Regions from separate parts of the Pantoea jilinensis genome, predicted to be linked through region 1. Evidence: predicted binding sites of a transcription regulator. Region 1 holds the regulator's gene; each other region holds the start of a gene.
The links. Region 1 encodes CRP, which controls carbon source genes, mostly activating them, when cyclic AMP is high. Its sites were predicted from a motif close to ATGTGANNNNNNTCACAT; they were not measured.
Positions count from the first base shown of each region.

Region 1 (2,275 bases):
TTACCCAGCATGATGGCCACCGAACAATATTTTTCAGCAGAAAGATCCACCGCGCGTGAGACCGCTTTATCCTGGAGCGCTTTACCACTCACGATAAAATGCAGGTTGATGTGCGTAAAGATTCGCGGCGCCTCTTCACGACGTTCTGAGGTCAGTTTTACTTCACAATCAGCCACATCGTTACGGCCTTTTTGCAGAATTGATACCACGTCAATCGCGCTGCATCCGCCGGCCGCCATCAGCACCATCTCCATTGGGCTGGGCGCTTTATCGCCCGAATTTCCATCCATCAGTATCTGATGGCCGGATGAGGATTCTCCGAGGAATGTCAGTCCTTCTACCCACTTCACTCTTGCCTGCATGATTTTTGCTCCGGAATACGCTGTTTTGTCGCCAGAGTACGCTTTCGCCTGGTAAACAGCAATCCAGAGAAATCCGCCTGTAGCTGAAGCGAGACAACACAAGACAGTCGGCAAAAGCTGTGCTACAAACAGTGCTGAAAATATTTTTCGTCACCCGATGGCGAAGCCGGGAAGAATGATGCGCACTGCGCCTGATGCGGCCCGAATAATTTCCTGAAAGGGAAACGCTTGAAGCTTTCACCGCCTGACAGGGAAAACTGCCCCCTGTATTTTGGGCACGATTACAACAGAGGATAATAGCGAATGGTTCTCGGCAAACCGCAAACAGACCCTACACTCGAATGGTTCCTGTCCCATTGCCATATTCACAAGTATCCATCCAAAAGTACGCTGATTCACCAAGGTGAAAAAGCAGAAACGCTTTACTACATCGTGAAAGGTTCCGTCGCGGTTCTGATTAAAGATGAAGAAGGCAAAGAGATGATTCTTTCCTACCTGAATCAGGGCGATTTCATTGGTGAGCTTGGCCTGTTCGAAGAAGGCCAGGAGCGCAGCGCCTGGGTACGTGCGAAAAGCGCGTGCGAAGTGGCGGAGATTTCTTACAAGAAATTCCGTCAGCTGATTCAGGTTAATCCCGACATCCTGATGCGACTCTCCTCGCAGATGGCGCGTCGCCTGCAGGTCACGTCTGAAAAAGTGGGTAACCTCGCTTTCCTCGACGTCACCGGACGCATTGCACAGACCCTGCTCAACCTGGCGAAGCAGCCAGATGCCATGACGCATCCCGACGGCATGCAAATTAAAATCACTCGTCAGGAAATTGGCCAGATTGTGGGTTGTTCACGCGAAACCGTGGGCCGTATTTTGAAGATGCTGGAAGATCAGAACCTGATCTCCGCACACGGCAAAACCATCGTCGTTTACGGCACCCGCTAATTCCTGTCACCCACGGCGTGATGGCAACATCACGCCGTTATTGTTTGTGTTGGGCCGATGTGGCGTCGAATTATTTACCATCCTGAAGTCAACTACGCCTTGCGGCAAACGCTGGTGCTTTGTCTGCCCGTCGCGCTGGGCTGGCTGGCTGGCGACCTGCAAAAAGGTCTGCTGTTCTCGTTAGTGCCTGCCTGCTGCAATATTGCCGGTCTGGATACCCCGCATAAACGCTTTTTCAAACGCCTGATTGTGGGTGGCAGCCTGTTTGCCCTCGGCAGCTTCCTGATTCAGTGGCTCACCCTGCATGCCATTCCGCTGCCGCTCATCCTGTTCGCCATGCCCCTGCTGCTCGGCGTGACGGGTGAGATCAGCCCGCTGCATGGTCGTCTGCTGCCCGGCACGCTTATCGCCGCCATTTTTACCCTGAGCCTCATTGGCCGCATGCCCATCTATGTTACCCCGCTGCTCTACATCGGCGGCACGCTCTGGTATGGGCTGTTTAACTGGTTCTGGTTCTGGCTGTGGAAAGAGCAGCCGATGCGCGAAAGCCTCAGCCTGATCTACCGCGAGCTGGCTAACTACTGCGACGCCAAATACACCCTGCTGACGCAGCTGACCGACCCGGAAAAGGCACTGCCGCCGCTGCTGGCGCGTCAGCAGAAAGTGGTCGATCTGATTAACACCTGCTATCAGCAGATGCACATGCTGTCGGCAAGCCGCGATCACAGCCATAAGCGGCTGACGCGCGCCTTTCAGGTGGCGCTGGATCTGCAGGAACACATCTCGGTTAGTCTGCATCGGCCGGAAGAGGTGCAGAAGCTGGTCGAACAGAGCCATGCCGAAGCGGTGATCCGCTGGAATGCCAAAACCATTTCGGCCCGGCTACGGGTGCTGGCGGATAACATCCTTTATCATCAGCTACCCGATCGCTTTGCGATGGACAAACAGCTTGGCGCGCTGGAGAAGATCGCCCATCA
Region 1 covers NZ_CP077746.1:420,729-423,003, reverse strand. Annotated here, with positions in the region: gene KTJ90_RS01930 (OsmC family protein) at 1-362, opposite strand, end outside; gene crp (cAMP-activated global transcriptional regulator CRP) at 666-1,298, shown strand; gene KTJ90_RS01920 (YccS/YhfK family putative transporter) at 1,356-2,275, shown strand, end outside.

Region 2 (2,275 bases), 1.1 Mb from region 1:
CAATAATTTTACTCACTCGACTTCTCCTCAATAAAACCAATGGCTGCTACCAGGGTATTTTCATCACCAAAGCCACCCGCTTTGGTCATTACCGGCAGAGTAAATTCGCTGTTAAGCAGAATCCCGTGCGGCACACAGCCCGCCACCAGACCCTGAATTTTAAACCCGCTGGCCCCGAGAGCCTGAGCGACGGCAATCGCCACGTCGCCTCCTGACAGATAGAGCGCATGCGGTAGTTGCGCCCGGCACAGGCTAAAGGCCATTTCGCCCAGTAGTTGACAGATCGCCTCGCCCAGCTGCTGGCGCGTCAGGCTATATTGCTGGCAGAGATTTTCGATCTCGTGTCGCTGGAATGCATGCTGGCAAGTGCGGATCACCGTGTGGCGACCGGCACGCAATGCGGAGGTCGCCTGTTCGATCCAGCGATTCCGATCAGGCCAGGCGGGCTGCTGAAACAGCTGACGAATATCGACATCCACTATCTCAACGGCACGGTGATGACGCAGCGCAGCGATCTGCTGCTCTGCCTGACGGCTCATCGATCCCACCACAGCCAGCACAGGTCGCGCGGGGCAAACGGAGAGCGCAGCACCCAGCGCATCGCTTAACCCGGCAGTCCCCACCAGCAGGGGCGTTTCGCTCAGACGCGCCGCAGCCGTGATCAGTCGGGTCAGGTCGCCTTCCGTTTCAGCATCCACCACCACCACGCCCTGCGACGCCGCTAATACCGCATCAAGCCGATCGCTGCGCAGCGTCGCGAGATCGATCTCCGTGCCGTCGATCTGCATCTGATCGAGGATGCGGGCACTCAGGATCGGGGTTTTGGGATCGCTGGCAAATTCGGTGTCCGTCAGTAAACGCTGATCGACCCACACCTTGCCGTCGCGTGTGGTGCGGCCCAGTCGCGGTACGGCCGGTGCCACCAGCGCCATTTTTTTGCCGCTGGCGCGTAGCGCAGCCACCGTTTCAGCGCCGACGTTGCCACGCAACGTGGAGTCGATCTTTTTAAACAGCCAGCCCTGCTGAAGCTGTTTCGCATAGTGCTGCACCACCTGATTGACGCGCTCTGCGGCCTGGATGGTGCTGATGGCCCGGCTGTCGGTGCTGATCACCAACACATCTGCCGCCGTATCTGACAGCGATGCTCCGGTGCCAAACAGCACATGTACACGGGCTCCGGCCTGTGCCAGTCCGCTACCTGCATCGTTGGCACCGGTAAAGTCGTCAGCGATGACGAGCACCGGTGTTTTCCATATTGATGAGCCCATCCTCACTCCTGTCAGGCTATTGCCGCTGCATTTGATTATATTCAATCATGATTGATTATATGTGAGCAAGTTCAAATTAATCGAAATCGATATGCCTTATAAAATTAGCCACAGAGAGTGACTGACTTCGCATTGCGCTGAGCAAAATTAATCATTTACTCAGACATGACAGAGATAAGGGTATGAAATGAACATTAACAGCACGGTGATCAGCGGATATCAGGCGTTAAACGACATGCGCTATCTGCTGAAAGGCGTATCGACAGCGGTGGTGGTCACGGACCGGAACATTGAGGCGATTCCGGCGGTACAGGCTCTGATGGGTCAACTGCGGGATCTGATTCCGCGCATCAGCCTGGTAAATAGCGTTCCTCCTGAGCCAAGCCAGCATGACGTAGCCACGATTATCTCAGCGCTTTCCCAGGGCCAGGTCGACATGGTGATTGGCATCGGCGGTGGCAGCGTACTGGATGTAGCGAAGCTGCTGTCAGTGCTGTGCATTGACGCGGCACCCGCGCTGGACGCCCTGCTGGCTGGCGAAAAACCGGTGCGCCGCACCAGTTCAATGTTAATTCCCACCACTGCCGGCACCGGCTCGGAAGCGACGCCAAATGCGATTCTGGCGATCCCGGAGAAAGAGACCAAAGTCGGCATTATTTCACCAGTGATGCTGCCCGATGTGGTGGCGCTGGTGCCGGAACTCACCACCAGCATGCCACCGCACATCGCCTCGTCTACCGGCATTGATGCCCTGTGTCACCTGATCGAGTGCTTCACCGCCAACGTGGCCAATCCGGTCAGCGACAACTATGCGCTGATTGGGATGAAGAAGCTGTTCGCGAATCTCGAAACCACGCTGCGCGAGCCGGAGAATCTGCAGGCACGGCTGGAGATGCTCTGGGCCTCTTATTATGGCGGCGCATCGATTGCCCATGCCGGGACGCATCTGGTGCATGCGATGTCCTATCCGCTTGGCGGCAAATATCACCTGCCTCACGGCGTTGCCA
Region 2 covers NZ_CP077746.1:3,323,738-3,326,012, forward strand. Annotated here, with positions in the region: gene KTJ90_RS15745 (D-threonate 4-phosphate dehydrogenase) at 1-16, opposite strand, end outside; gene dtnK (D-threonate kinase) at 9-1,268, opposite strand; gene KTJ90_RS15755 (iron-containing alcohol dehydrogenase) at 1,456-2,275, shown strand, end outside.
Region 2: a site for CRP is predicted at 1,328-1,345, ahead of KTJ90_RS15755 (iron-containing alcohol dehydrogenase). Genes of this name have one in related genera too.

Region 3 (2,275 bases), 350 kb from region 1:
GATACGTGCATCAGACGTCACTTTACCTTCTTTAACTGGTACGTTCAGATCGGCACGGATCAGAACGCGTTTACCAGCCAGATCCAGATCGGTCATCTTAATTACAGACATGGCGAATCCTCTCGTTGATTCTCATAAGTTTTGCCAGACGCAAACCGCGTCTTACCTGAAACCGCTTGCGGCCATCGCTAACGTCGTGTCGAGCATTCGGTTAGCAAAGCCCCATTCATTGTCACACCAGACCAGTGTCTTGATAAGGTGTTGACCGCTGACCCGCGTTTGTGTTCCGTCCACAATGGCACTGTGCGGATCATGGTTAAAATCTACTGAGACTAACGGTAATTCCGTGTAGTCAACTATACCACGAAATGCCCCTTCTGCCGCGCTTCGCAACAAGGTGTTAACGTCACATGCCGTTACCGCGTTATACACAGAAACGCTGAGATCAATGGCCGTCACGTTAATCGTCGGGACGCGAACGGCTATCGCCTCAAAGCGATCGTTGAATTTCGGAAAAATACGGGTGATGCCTGCCGCCAGACGCGTATCCACTGGAATGATGGACTGACTGGCCGCACGGGTCCGGCGCAGATCGCTGTGATAGGCGTCGATCACCTGCTGATCGTGCATCGCCGAGTGGATCGTCGTGACGGTGCCGGATTCGATACCAAACGCATCATCCAGCAGTTTAATGACCGGAATAATGCAGTTTGTGGTGCAGGACGCATTGGAGACGATGCGATCGCTGGCGGTGAGATCCTGCTGGTTAACACCGAACACGACAGTCGCGTCGAGATCGTTTCCGCCAGGATGAGAGAACAGCACTTTTTTGGCACCCGCCTGCAGATGGGCTTCGCCATCAGCCCGTGAGCCATAGACGCCGGTACAGTCCAGCACCACATCCACATCGAGTTCACGCCACGGCAAATCGGCTATGTCTGCACGGTGCAAAATGCGCAGGGTATCGCCACCCACCCACATAACATCGCGCTCCTGACGAACGTCGAAAGCAAAACGGCCATGGCTGGTATCGTATTTCAGCAGGTGCGCCATACCGGTGGCTTCAGCCAGCTCATTAATCGCGACCACGGTAATCTCTGCACGTCGGCCCGTTTCATAGAGCGCGCGCAGGACATTGCGTCCAATCCGGCCAAAACCATTTATCGCTATCCGTACCGTCATTTCTCTCCTGCCACGTCAGACTGAAAAAACGTGCCGTTAGCCTGAGCGCTTCACTGCATTTTGTACAGGAGATTCTTGCCCGGCATTGTCCGAAATCAGGGCGGCTGGCCCGACGACTGAAACGGTTCAGCCAGAATAATAGAAGGAAGGAATAACAGGAATGATTGCGATCAATCTGACTGCATAAATTTGGATCTGCGTCACAAATTTAAGCCAGAAAGTGTTATTACTGCAGGAATAAAAGAGCAAAAGGGACGAAAGGATCGCCCCTTTAATTTCACAACCAGGCGGGAGCAGACCCGCCTGGCCAGTTATTACGCCAGCAGCGCTTTCGCTTTCGCGACGACGTTGTCAACGGTAAAGCCAAACAGCTCGAACAGCTGATCTGCAGGTGCAGATTCACCGAAGCTGGTCATACCCACGATAGCGCCATTCAGGCCCGTGTATTTGAACCAGTAATCAGCGATGCCCGCTTCAATAGCAACGCGAGCGCTGACGGCTTTAGGCAGCACAGATTCACGGTATTCATCGCTCTGCTTGTCGAAAGCATCGGTTGACGGCATCGAGACCACGCGCACTTTGCGGCCTTCGCTGGTGAGTTTGTCCCAGGCACCGACAGCCAGTTCAACTTCTGAACCGGTTGCGATCAGGATCAGCTCAGGGGTGCCGTCGCAATCTTTCAGCACGTAACCACCGCGCGCCACGTTAGCCAGCTGTGCAGCATCACGTTCCTGCTGCGCCAGGTTCTGACGGGAGAAGATCAGTGCCGTTGGGCCATCCTGACGTTCGATAGCATATTTCCACGCCACCGCAGATTCTACCTGGTCACATGGACGCCACAGGCTCATGTTTGGTGTGGTGCGCAGGCTCGCCATCTGCTCAACCGGCTGATGCGTCGGGCCATCTTCACCCAGACCGATTGAGTCGTGAGTGTAGACCATGATCTGACGGATCTTCATCAGTGCCGCCATACGCGCTGCGTTACGCGCATACTCAACGAACATCAGGAAGGTAGCGGTGTATGGCAGGAAGCCGCCATGCAGTGCCAGACCATTGGCGATAGCGGTCATACCGAATTCACGCACGCCGTAAT
Region 3 covers NZ_CP077746.1:767,093-769,367, reverse strand. Annotated here, with positions in the region: gene pgk (phosphoglycerate kinase) at 1-111, opposite strand, end outside; gene epd (erythrose-4-phosphate dehydrogenase) at 163-1,182, opposite strand; gene tkt (transketolase) at 1,497-2,275, opposite strand, start outside.
Region 3: a site for CRP is predicted at 1,371-1,388, ahead of epd (erythrose-4-phosphate dehydrogenase). Genes of this name have one in related genera too.